DNA from 2 places in the Rhodococcus sp. NPDC058532 genome. Region 1 is predicted to be linked to the other one. Evidence: riboswitches for the same ligand, from Rfam matches in the RefSeq annotation. Region 1 holds a riboswitch; the other holds the start of a gene.
What was found. Region 1 has a riboswitch for S-adenosylmethionine ahead of ACFWQG_RS02520 (bifunctional o-acetylhomoserine/o-acetylserine sulfhydrylase). Riboswitches for the same ligand answer to the same signal wherever they lie in the genome.

Region 1 (5,861 bases):
GAACAGGGCTACTCGCACAGCACGCCGTGGCAGCACCGCAAGTACCAGTTCGTCGACGTCACCCACGTGCTCGGGATGCGACTCGACGGCAACCGGGGCGTCTGGCTGGACATGGCCCGGCCCGGTGAATCCCATCAGCTCGCCCTCGCGCCGAACGCCGAGGACGCGATCCTGTTCCTGATGAAGGCCTTCGATGTGGTCGCTACCTGCCACCAGCAGGGTGGCTCGTGGATGGTCGGGCACGACGGGACCGACTACGCCTCCCTTGCCGCGACCCGGTTCCCGCTGCCGTGACGCGCCGCCAGGATGCGGGTTAGGACGAGATCGTGATGGTGATCGCGCGGCGGGCGTCGACCGACCCGACCGTCACCTCCGGGGCACCGCTGCGGGTACCGACGAAGACCTGCTTCACCCCGTCGCCGGTCGGATAGCTCAGCACCTCGACGACCGGGGAGGTCGCGTCGCCGTCCGGCGTGATCCGGGTCGGACCGCCGCCCTCCCCCGGCTGGCCGGGGTCGATCCCGGTCAGGTCGACCTGCAGGATGCACGCCCCGGGGACCGCGACGGGGTCGTCCGTCCCCCGCAGCAGCGGCATCTGCACGAAGCGGGCGGCCCACCCCGTGGTGCCGTCGCCCCCGAGTTCGAGGACGACGCTGTCGCGGCCCGGTTCCCGGTCCACCCCGATCGACACCAGCGACGGAAGGTCGGGTGGCTGCGGCAGCGCCGCCCCCGGCTCCACCGGCACCAGCACCCGGGTCGGGGGCGCCGCGTCCGGGTTGCCGACGACGAGCTGCCCGGAGAACGACTCGAATCGTTGACACGTGCCGCCCCTGGCTGGCCCGTCCGCGTGGGTGTCGCCGTCGGGCGTGCCGCACCCGCCGAGCAGCACCGCGACGGGGATGAGGGCGGCCAGCCCGCTCGCTGATCGTCCGGTTCCTGGCACGGTGTTGTCCTCCCGGTCGGTGGTCACCGGGTGCCCGGCGCCGCTCAGGGTAGCGGTGTCATCGGGGCTGGTCGGCGGGAACCGGATCCGGCCGGTCACCGGCGGGCCGGACGAACCGCAGGTACGCCAGCGCGAGACCGACCAACCACACCGCACCAACGACGAGGGCCACCCTGGTGTCGGCGTCGAATGCGAGGACCACGATCACGAAGCCGAGGAACGCGAGCGCCGCGAGCTGCGCGTACGGCCACAGCGGGACCGGGAAGGTCAGCGCCGCCACCTCCGCGTCGCTCATCCGGCGGCGGGACCGGTACTGCGACAGCAGGATCATCACCCACACGAAGATGGTGGCGAAGGTGGCGATCGACGCGATGACGAGGAACACCGATTCGGGGATCAGGTAGTTCAACAGCACCGCGACCAGCAGCGCGCCGATCATCACCACCACCGTCATCCACGGCACCCCGGCCCGGGTCACCCGCGTCATCACGGCAGGCGCCTGACCGCGCTGCGCCATGCCGTACATTATCCGGCCTGCGCCGAAGATGTCGCTGTTGATCGCGGACAGGGCCGCGGTGATGACGACGACGTTCAGCACGGCCGCGGCCGGCCCAACCCCGAGGCCCTCGAAGATCTGCACGAACGGGCTGCCCTCGGTGCCGACCGAATGCCACGGGGTGATCGCCATGATCACCGCCAGCGTCGCAATGTAGAACAGCATGATCCGCGCGGGCACCGTGTTCACGGCGCGGGGAATCGTGCGGGCCGGATCCTCGGCCTCGCCGGCGGTGATGCCGATGATCTCGGTGCCGCCGAACGCGAACATGACAATCGCGAAGCAGGCGACGAACCCGCCGAAGCCGTTCGCGAAGAAGCCGCCCTCGGCCCACAGGTTGCTCACCCCCTCGGAGGTGTCGTGGATGCCGAACCCGAAGATCAGGATCGCAACGCCCGCCGCGATCATCGCGATGATCGCGGCCACCTTGACCAGGGTGAACCAGAACTCCAGCTCGCCGAACACCTTGACGCTGAGCAGGTTCAGTGCCCCGATGAAGAACACGATCGCCAACACCCAGATCCAGCGGGGGACATCGGGGAACCAGAAGCCCATGTAGACGCCGAACGCGGTGACGTCGGCGAGGCACACGACGATCATCTCGAACGTGTAGGTCCAGCCGGTCAGGAATCCGGCGAGCGGTCCGAGGTGTTTGCCTGCGTACTCGCCGAACGAGCCGGAGACCGGGTTGCGGACCGCCATCTCACCGAGCGCCCGCAGCACGATGTAGACGACGACGCCGCCGATCAGGTACGCCAGCAGCACCGACGGTCCGGCCTTCTCGATGGCCTCGGCCGAGCCGTAGAACAGTCCGGTCCCGATCGCCGAGCCGAGCGCGATGAAACGGATGTGGCGGGCCGACAAACCCCGGGTCAGCGCCGACGCGGCGTCCTTCACTGCGGAAATCCCCCAGACTGGTCGGGCATGCGTGCGACCAGGACTTTAGTCGTGTTACGCGGGTCACCCGATCGCGGCTCCGCCCCGATGCCGCGGGTTCGACCGCTGACGCTAAGATCGCTGCCAGGTCATGAGTGCCAGTGCCAAGCCCCGGCTCGCTGGTCGGCAACCCTCCATCCGCGGTGGGGTGCCCCGGGTGATGACCTGGTTGTTCGAGAACACGTCGGATGACAAGCGCGGGTCCGCTGGGACGGACCCACCGACAGGGCCACGACCCACCGGAGGTTCACCATGTGTTGTTGTCGCAGATAGGCCCGATCAGCCCTCGGCGCCGGAGACGCGCCCCATCTCCCGACACCCCTGGAGCCAGAGTCACCCATGAGTGAGAACACGATCGATCCGACGGCAGGGTGGAGCTTCGAGACGAAGCAGATCCATGCCGGGCAGACCTCGGACGCCACCACCAAGGCCCGGGCGCTGCCGATCTACCAGACCACCTCGTACACCTTCGACAGCACCGACCACGCCGCGGCGCTGTTCGGGCTTGCCGAACCCGGCAACATCTACACCCGCATCATGAACCCGACGCAGGACGCGGTCGAGCAGCGGATCGCCGCGCTCGAGGGCGGCGTCGCCGCGCTGCTGCTCGCCTCCGGGCAGGCCGCGACGACGTTCGCGCTGCTGAACCTCGCGGGTGCTGGCGACCACGTGGTCGCCAGCCCGCGGCTGTACGGCGGCACCTACAACCTCTTCCACTACACCCTCGCGAAGCTCGGCGTCGAGGTCACGTTCGTCGGGGACCCCGACGACCTCGAGCAGTGGCGGGCCGCGATCCGCCCGACCACCGTCGCGTTCTACGGCGAGTCCATCTCGAACCCGCGCAACGACGTGCTCGACATCCCCGGGATTGCCGCGGTCGGGCATGCGGCGGGGATCCCGCTGATCGTCGACAACACGGTCGCCACCCCGTACCTGCTGCGCCCGCTCGAGCACGGCGCGGACATCGTCGTGCACTCGGCGACGAAGTACCTCGGCGGCCACGGCACCGCGATCGCCGGGGTCATCGTCGACGGCGGCACCTTCGACTGGACGCAGGGCAGGCATCCCGGCTTCACCACCCCCGATCCCAGCTACCACGGTGCCGTCTTCGCGGACCTCGGTGCGCCCGCCTATGCGCTCAAGGCCCGCGTGCAGTTGCTGCGCGACCTCGGGTCGGCGGTGTCGCCGTTCAACGCGTTCCTAATCAGCCAGGGCATCGAGACGTTGAGCCTGCGGATCGAACGGCACGTGCAGAACGCGCAGCGGGTCGCGGAGTTCCTGGATGCCCGGTCGGACGTCACGTCCGTCTCCTATGCGGGGCTGCCGAGCTCGCCGTGGCACGAGCGGGCGCGGGCGCTGATCCCGAAGGGTCCGGGCGCGATCGTCGCGTTCGAACTCGAGGGCGGCGCCCCGGCGGGCAAGAAGTTCGTCGATGCCCTGACGCTGCACAGTCATGTCGCTAACATCGGCGACGTGCGTTCGCTCGTGATCCACCCCGCCTCGACCACCCACGCCCAGCTGTCCCCGGAGGAGCAGTTGGCCTCCGGCGTCACACCCGGACTGGTGCGGCTGGCCGTCGGCATCGAGGGGATCGACGACATCCTGGCCGACCTCGAGACCGGATTCGCGGCGGCGAACTCTTGACAGTCGGCTCCGTCTCGGGCGCCCGTCCGGCCGGCACCCCCGCGGGGTTCCCGCCGCCGGACGGGCGGCTGACGCACATCCCGATCGGCGCGCTCACCCTCGAGAGCGGCGCCGTGCTGCCCGACATCGTGCTCGCGGTCCAATGCTGGGGCACGCCCACCGCGGCCCGGGACAACATCGTTCTCGTCGAGCACGCGCTGACCGGCGACTCGCACGTCACCGGCCCGGCGTCCGCCGACCACCCGTCGCCCGGCTGGTGGGACGGCATGGTCGGGCCCGGCGCGCCGATCGACACCGACGAGTGGTGCGTCGTCGCCACCAACGTCCTCGGCGGGTGCCGCGGCAGCACCGGCCCGGCGACGCCAGCCCCGGACGGGCGGGCGTGGGGGTCCCGGTTCCCGGGGATCTCGGTGCGCGACCAGGTGACCGCCGAGGTGGCGCTCGCGGACCGGCTGGGAATCGAGCGGTTCGCGGCCGTCCTCGGCGGGTCGATGGGCGGCATGCGCACCCTGGAGTGGATCGTCGGCCACCCGGACCGGGTGACGGCCGCGCTCGTCCTCGCGGTCGGCGCCCGCGCCACCGCCGACCAGATCGGCACCCAGACCACGCAGATGGCGGCCATCACCGCCGACGCCGATTGGCAGGGCGGCGACTACCACGGCACCGGACGCTCGCCGGAGGCCGGTCTCGGCATCGCCCGCCGCATCGCGCACCTGACGTACCGCACCGAGGGCGAACTCGACTCCCGGTTCCGGAACGCGGCGCAGGACGGTGAGGACCCGCGCCAGGGTGGCCGCTACGCGGTGCAAAGCTACCTCGAGCATCAGGCGGCGAAGCTGGTCACCCGCTTCGATCCGGCCACCTACGTGCTGTTGTCCGAGGCGATGAACCGGCACGACGTCGGCCGCGGCCGCGGCGGCGTGGAAGCAGCCCTTGCGGCGTGCACCGTGCCGACGATCGTCGGCGGGGTCGACTCGGATCGGCTGTATCCGCTGTGGCAGCAGCGGGAGATCGCGGACCACCTCGCCGGCTGCGAGGGCCTGCGGGTGGTGCATTCGAAGGACGGGCACGACGGCTTCCTCACCGAGGCGGCGTGGGTCACCACCCTGCTCGGCGAGACGATGGCCCTGGCGCGTGCGCATCGGGCGGGCTGCCGGGTCCGATAGCGGATCCGTCGACGCGACACACCCGCGGTGTTTGGCGGCCCGCACCCCGATCATTAGCATGGGGAATCGTGCCCGTCCCCGACTCGCCGCCCACGATCGCCGCATCGAACGAGCAGTCCGCACCGGGCGCCCCCGGGGCGTCCTGGCTGCTCCCGACGGACGGGACCCGAGTCACGGTCGGCATCGGCGCGCTGCGCCTCGAGAGCGGGTCCGTGCTGCCCGATGTCGTCCTCGCCGTGCAGTGCTGGGGCACCCCAACCGCAGCGCGCGACAACATCGTGCTGGTCGAGCACGCGCTCACCGGCGATTCGCACGTCACCGGCGAGGCCGGACAGGGATCCGCCACTGCCGGTTGGTGGAACGATCAGGTCGGCCCCGGCGCGCCGCTGGACACCGAGGAATGGTGTGTCGTCACCGCGAACGTGCTCGGCGGATGCGACGGATCCACCGGCCCGGCATCGCCGGCACCGGACCATGTCGCGTGGGGCTCCCGGTTCCCGGCGATCTCCATCCGCGACCAGGTCGCCGCCGAGGTCGTGCTCGCGGACCTGCTCGGGGTGGACCGCTTCGCGGCGGTCATCGGCGGCTCGATGGGCGGCATGCGCGCCCTCGAGTG
Region 2 (5,861 bases), on a different contig from region 1:
TGCCGGTACCCACCGCTGCTGGACTCTCCGCCCCGATCTTCCTCGTCCGCGGCACGGGCGACTGGCTGGCAACCGAGCGCGGCCAGCGCATCTACTTCGACCAGGTTTCCGGGGCCGCGGCCAAGGCGGCACTGGTGGGCGGCGACCACCTCGACCTCACCGGGGCACTCGGATACGTCACGGCGTGGCTGCGGTACTCACTGGCCGGCGACGTCTTCGCCCGGCGCGCGTTCGTGGGGGACGGCGCCGGGCCGCCCGAGTTGGCGACCAACATCGCGCCGGGCGGCCACTGGCGTGAGGTCGCCCTCAAGAACCTGCCCTTCTGCGCGGGCTGTCCGCCCGGCAGTTGATCGCAGCATGCGCCGCGATGCGGCCAAACCATAGGAGCGTCCCGACATTTCGGCGCGCGAAGGATGCCCGCCGGTCCTAGGGTGGGGCATGGCGAGGACACTGCAACCCGAGGCCGCGAATGTCGCGAGGACACTGATCTCGCGGGGCCACCACGGAGTGGTGGTCACTCAGGACCGGCCGACCCGCACCGCCGCCGAAGCCGCCGCGACCCTCGGCGTCGACATCGGCGCGATCACCAAGTCCCTGGTCTTCCTCCTCGACGACGAGCCGGTCCTGCTGCTGGTGTCGAGTTCCCACCAGGTGGACACGGAGCGCACCGGCAAACGTCTCGAGGGGATGCTCACCCGCGCCCCCGCCGAACTGGTGGTGCAGGTGACCGGTCAGCCGCTCGGCGGCGTCGCCCCGGTTGGGCACCCGACCAACCTGTCCACCTACATCGACACCGCCCTCGAGGCCTACCCGGAACTGTGGGCGGCGGCGGGGCACCCGGGCGCCATGTTCCGGACCACGTTCCGCGAGCTGGTCCGGATCACGGCCGGTCTGGCCATCGACGTCGACTGATCCCCGCCCCTGCGGGTCGCGGCGCCGACGCTAGTGCGCCGCCGCGCCGCTCGTCACGCGCTCGCGCACGAACTCGCCCACCGCGCCGACCAAACGGTCGACATCGGCGCCGCTGCTGCCGAGCCCGAGGCTGGCGCGGACCGCGCCCGCGCCATGACCGAGCCGGGTCAGCAGCGGGTGCGCGCAGAACTTACCGTCCCGCACGCCGATGCCGTACCGGTCGGACAGGAACGTCGCGACCTCACGGGGTTCGGCGCCGGCGACGGTGAAGGTGACGATGCCGACGGCGTCCGGGGAGTCCGGCCAAATGCGCAGCACCCGAACCCCGGTGATCGCGTCGAGCCCGGCGGTCAAGCGGTCGCACAGCACCCGCTCGTGCAGCTCGGCGGCGTCGGCGTCGAATCCGGCGAGCGCCTCGCAGGCGGCGGCGATCGCGACGGCACCGAGAACGTTCGGGGTGCCCGCCTCGTGCCGCTGCGGGGCGGCGGCCCACTGCACGGCGTCGATCTCGACGTTCTTGGTGGCCCCGCCACCGGCAAGGTACGGCTCGGCGGCGTCGAGCCAGTCGGCGCGCCCGACGAGGGCGCCTGCGCCGAACGGCGCGTACAGCTTGTGCCCGGAGAAGGCGAGGTAGTCGACGCCGAGGTCGGCGATGTCGACGCGGCGGTGCGGCAACAACTGCGCAGCATCGACGAGGATGCGGGCGCCGCACTCGTGGGCAATCCGCGCGAGCCGGGCGATCGGCAGCACCTCGCCGGTGACGTTGGAGGCGCCGGTGACGGCGAGCAGCGCCGCCGGGCGGGTGCACAGTTCGGCGACGATCCGCTGCACCGTCTCCTCGACGGTGTCCGCGGACCGGACGACGCGGGCGCCGTTCCGATTCCAGGACAACAGGTTTGCGTGGTGCTCGATGTCGAGGACCACGGTCTCACCCGGCACGCAGGAGGCGAGCAGGTTCAGTGCGTCGGTGGTGTTTCGGGTGAACACCACGACGTCGTCGGCGCGGGCCCCAACGAAGTCCGCGACCACGCCGCGGGCGCCCTCGTAGCGGTCGGTGCACACCTGGGAGGCGTAGCCCGCGCCGCGGTGCACGCTGGCGTAGAACGGCAGCAGTTCCTGCACCCGGTCCGCGACCGCGGTCAGGGCCGGGGCGCTGGCGGCGTAGTCGAAGTTGGCGTACCTGACCGAGGTGCCGTCAGTGAGCGGCGCCACCAGGTCTCCACCACAGACGGGCGCGAAAGATGCCGTGCCGGAACAGTTTCCGTCGAAAGTGGTGGCGACCTGGGGGGTGGTGTCGAGTACAGCGGTCATGGCGTCATCCCTTACGTCAAGGGACCCGTGCGATGGAGAGGTGGTGCATCGAGTCCGCGCTTGCCGTGTCCGGAATTGGAAGCACGGCCAGGTCGTCACCCGGGGCACCCCACCGCGGTGGAGGGTTGCCGGCCAGCAAGCCGGGGCTACACGCTGGCACTCATAACCTGAGCAGAGAATGGCAGCATCGGCGTCGCGCTGTCAACCCCCGCCCACCGAGTGCGCCTGTGACCTCGACCACCGCGATGCCCGACATCTGCGGCGCCGCCGTTGCGGCAGTACGTTGGACCCGACCCCGAATGTCCTACGGAGGGAACGGCCATGGCTCGCGTCGTCGTCATCGGTGGCCACGGAAAGGTGGCCCTGCACCTGGCACGGATCCTCAGCGGACGCGGCGACGAGGTGACCGCGGTAATCCGCAACCCCGACCATGCCGCCGACGTCGTTGCCGCGGGGGCAACACCGGTACTCGCCGACGTCGAGAACCTGAGCGGCGAACAGCTCGCGGAGGTGCTGCGCGGGCAGGACGCGGTTGTCTGGTCGGCGGGCGCGGGCGGCGGCAACCCCGACCGTACCTACGCCGTGGACCGGGACGCCGCGATCCGGTCGATGGACGGCGCCGAGGCCGCGGGCGTGCGGCGGTACGTGATGGTCTCCTACCTCGGATCAAGGACGGACCACGGTGTCCCACCGGACAATTCGTTCTATGCCTACGCGGAGGCAAAGGCCGCCGCCGACCAGCACCTGCGCGGCACCGCCCTGGGCTGGACGATTCTCGGCCCCGGCACACTGACCCTCGCCCCGGGGACGGGCCGGGTCGAGGTGAGTCCGACGCCCACCGCGCATGCGGTGAGCCGGGAGGACGTCGCCGCTGTCGCGGCCGCCGCCCTTGCCGACCCGACCACCGTGCGCCGCACGATCCCGTTCAACAACGGTCCGACCCCGATCGCCGAGGCGATCACCACGCACTGACCGCCCCCGCGGGTCAGCCGGGCGCCGACCCTGGGTGACTACCCGCTGCGCCGCAGCCGCTGGGTCAGCCGGTGCGCCTGTCGCAGCAGCAGTTCCCCGAGTTCCGGGCGCCGCTCGTCGCGGAACCGACTCTCCACGCCGGTCAGACTCAACGCCCACTCGGGCCGACCCGCCGCGTCGAAGACCGCGGCGCCCATCCCCCAGCTGCCCTCGACGAGCAGGGCGGGATTGACGCAGTACCCGGCCAGCCGGGTCACTACGACCCGCGCCCGGATGCCGTCGCTGTCGTGGTCGACCCCCCACTGCGCGGTCAGGTCCCGCCGTTCCAGGTACTCCTCGACCTCCCGATCCGGCAGGTGCGAGAGGATCGCCAGCCCGGCGGACGCGACCCCGAGCGGCAGTCGCAACCCGACGTGCAGGACGTGCGAGCGCAGCGGGAAGCTGCCCTCCTCGCTCGCGATGCACACCGTCTCGTCGCCGCGTCGCGCGGAGAGGAAGGCGCTCTCGCCGGTCTCGCGCGCCAGGTCCCGCAGGATGTCGCGACCCAGATCGGTGATGTCGTAGCGGCCGGCCGCCTGCGCGCCGAGCAGGTACAGCTCCGGGCCGAGCGCCCACCGCCCCGACCGGTGGTCCCGGTCGACCAGCCCCTCCTCGGCGAGCGCGGTCAGCAGGCGGTGCGCGGTCGGTCGGGCCAGGTTCGTTGCCCGGGCGAGCTCGGACGTCGACGCGCCCGCCGACACCCCCGAAAGTGCGCGCAGCAGGGCACCGACGCGACGGATCACCTGCGGCCTCAGCGGCTCCTCCATGACCCGATCCTACGTCCACTCAGTGAACGGCATGGCCGTGAAGGTCCATCAAACGAGCAGTGTCCGCCGATTCCTCCTCCCCTCTTGAAACCCTGGGAGCTGCGCACTTAAGTGGCCACCAGGAATCGAACCGCGGCGTCCGAGAAGTGAACATGATCCACCCGTTCGGACCGCGGACGCGTCAAGGGAAGGAACTTTTCGATGGGAACGACCCTGTGCACTACACCGGCCGAGGCGGTCGCCGACATCGGCGAGGGCGCCACCATCGCGGTCGGCGGGTTCGGGCTGTGCGGGATCCCCGACGCCCTGATCGCCGCGCTCCGCGATTCCGGGGTCGGCAACCTCGAGGTGTTCTCCAACAACTGCGGCGTGGACGATCACGGCCTCGGGATCCTGCTGGGCGGTGGGCAGATCAGCCGGGTGACCGCCTCCTACGTTGGGGAGAACCGGGAATTCGCGCGCCAGTACCTGGCCGGCGAACTGGAGGTCGAACTGACCCCGCAGGGCACCCTCGCCGAACGCCTGCGGGCCGGGGGCGCGGGCATCCCCGCCTTCTTCACCCCGGCGGGGGTCGGCACCCCCGTCGCCGACGGCGGCCTGCCGTGGCGCTACCACGCCGACGGCTCCGTCGCGGTCGCGTCCCCGCCGAAGGAGACCCGGGAGTTCGGCGACAAGCGGTACGTGATGGAACACGGCATCACCGCCGGCTTCGCGCTCGTGCACGCGGTCCGCGGCGACACCGCAGGCAACCTGGTCTTCGACAAGACCGCCCTGAACTTCAACCCGCTGGCCGCGATGGCCGGCAAGATCACCATCGCGCAGGTCGAGGAGCTCGTCCCGGCAGGCGAACTCGACCCCGCCCAGGTGCACCTGCCCGGCGTGTTCGTCCAGCGGATCGTGCACACCGGCCCCCAGCACAAGCGCATCGAAAAGCGCACCGTCACACCTTCGGCCGAGCCGAACATCACAGCAGAAGGAGCCTCGGCATGACCGGTTGGACCCGCGACGAGATGGCCGCCCGCGCGGCCGCGGAGATGATCGACGGCGAGTACGTCAACCTCGGCATCGGCCTGCCGACGCTGATCCCCGGCCATCTCACCGACGCCGTGCGGGTGACGCTGCACTCGGAGAACGGGATCCTCGGCACCGGCCCCTACCCCACCGACGACGCGGTCGACCCCGACCTGATCAACGCGGGCAAGGAGACCGTCACCGTCAACCCCGGTGCCGCGTACTTCGATTCGGCGTTGTCGTTCGGCATGATTCGCGGCGGCCACATCGACACCGCGGTGCTCGGCGGCATGCAGGTCTCCGCGACCGGCGACCTCGCCAACTGGATGGTGCCCGGCAAGATGGTCAAGGGGATGGGTGGGGCGATGGATCTGGTGCACGGCGCGAGCCGGGTCATCGTGGTGATGGAGCACACCGACCGGGACGGCGGCGCGAAGATCGTTCGGGAGTGCAGCCTGCCGCTGACCGGGCGGGGGGTGGTCGACCGGATCATCACCAATCTCGCCGTGATCGACGTGGGCGGCGACGGCACCCTCGCGCTCGTCGAACTCGCGCCGGGGGTCACCCTCGCCGAGGTTGCCGCCGCGACCGACGCCCCGCTGGATGCCCGGCTCCCCGAACTGGTCTGAGCGCAAGTCACTTTCGAAAGGAGATATCCATGACGGAGAACATCTCGGTCATCGTTGCCGGGGCCCGCACCCCGATGGGACGCCTGCAGGGCGCACTGAAGGACTTCTCGGGATCCGACCTCGGCGGCATCGCCATCCGCGGCGCCCTCAACAAGGCAGGCATCACCGGCGACCAGGTCGACTACGTCATCATGGGGCAGGTCCTCACCGCGGGCGCAGG

Region 2: it holds a riboswitch for S-adenosylmethionine, as region 1 does, so the genes downstream of both, ACFWQG_RS10250 (aminotransferase class V-fold PLP-dependent enzyme) here and ACFWQG_RS02520 (bifunctional o-acetylhomoserine/o-acetylserine sulfhydrylase) in region 1, are expected to answer to the same signal.

Annotation. Positions count from the first base shown of each region.
Region 1 covers NZ_JBHXNU010000001.1:565,801-571,661, reverse strand. Annotated here, with positions in the region: gene ACFWQG_RS02535 (hypothetical protein) at 1-294, shown strand, start outside; gene ACFWQG_RS02530 (hypothetical protein) at 314-943, opposite strand; gene ACFWQG_RS02525 (amino acid permease) at 1,002-2,396, opposite strand; SAM riboswitch class IV at 2,523-2,639, shown strand; gene ACFWQG_RS02520 (bifunctional o-acetylhomoserine/o-acetylserine sulfhydrylase) at 2,775-4,079, shown strand; gene ACFWQG_RS02515 (homoserine O-acetyltransferase) at 4,076-5,245, shown strand; gene ACFWQG_RS02510 (homoserine O-acetyltransferase) at 5,341-5,861, shown strand, end outside.
Region 2 covers NZ_JBHXNU010000006.1:226,691-232,551, forward strand. Annotated here, with positions in the region: gene ACFWQG_RS10240 (hypothetical protein) at 1-350, shown strand, start outside; gene ACFWQG_RS10245 (YbaK/EbsC family protein) at 439-912, shown strand; gene ACFWQG_RS10250 (aminotransferase class V-fold PLP-dependent enzyme) at 943-2,223, opposite strand; SAM riboswitch class IV at 2,275-2,391, opposite strand; gene ACFWQG_RS10255 (SDR family oxidoreductase) at 2,545-3,195, shown strand; gene ACFWQG_RS10260 (IclR family transcriptional regulator) at 3,234-4,001, opposite strand; gene ACFWQG_RS10265 (CoA transferase subunit A) at 4,203-4,991, shown strand; gene ACFWQG_RS10270 (3-oxoacid CoA-transferase subunit B) at 4,988-5,641, shown strand; gene ACFWQG_RS10275 (acetyl-CoA C-acetyltransferase) at 5,671-5,861, shown strand, end outside.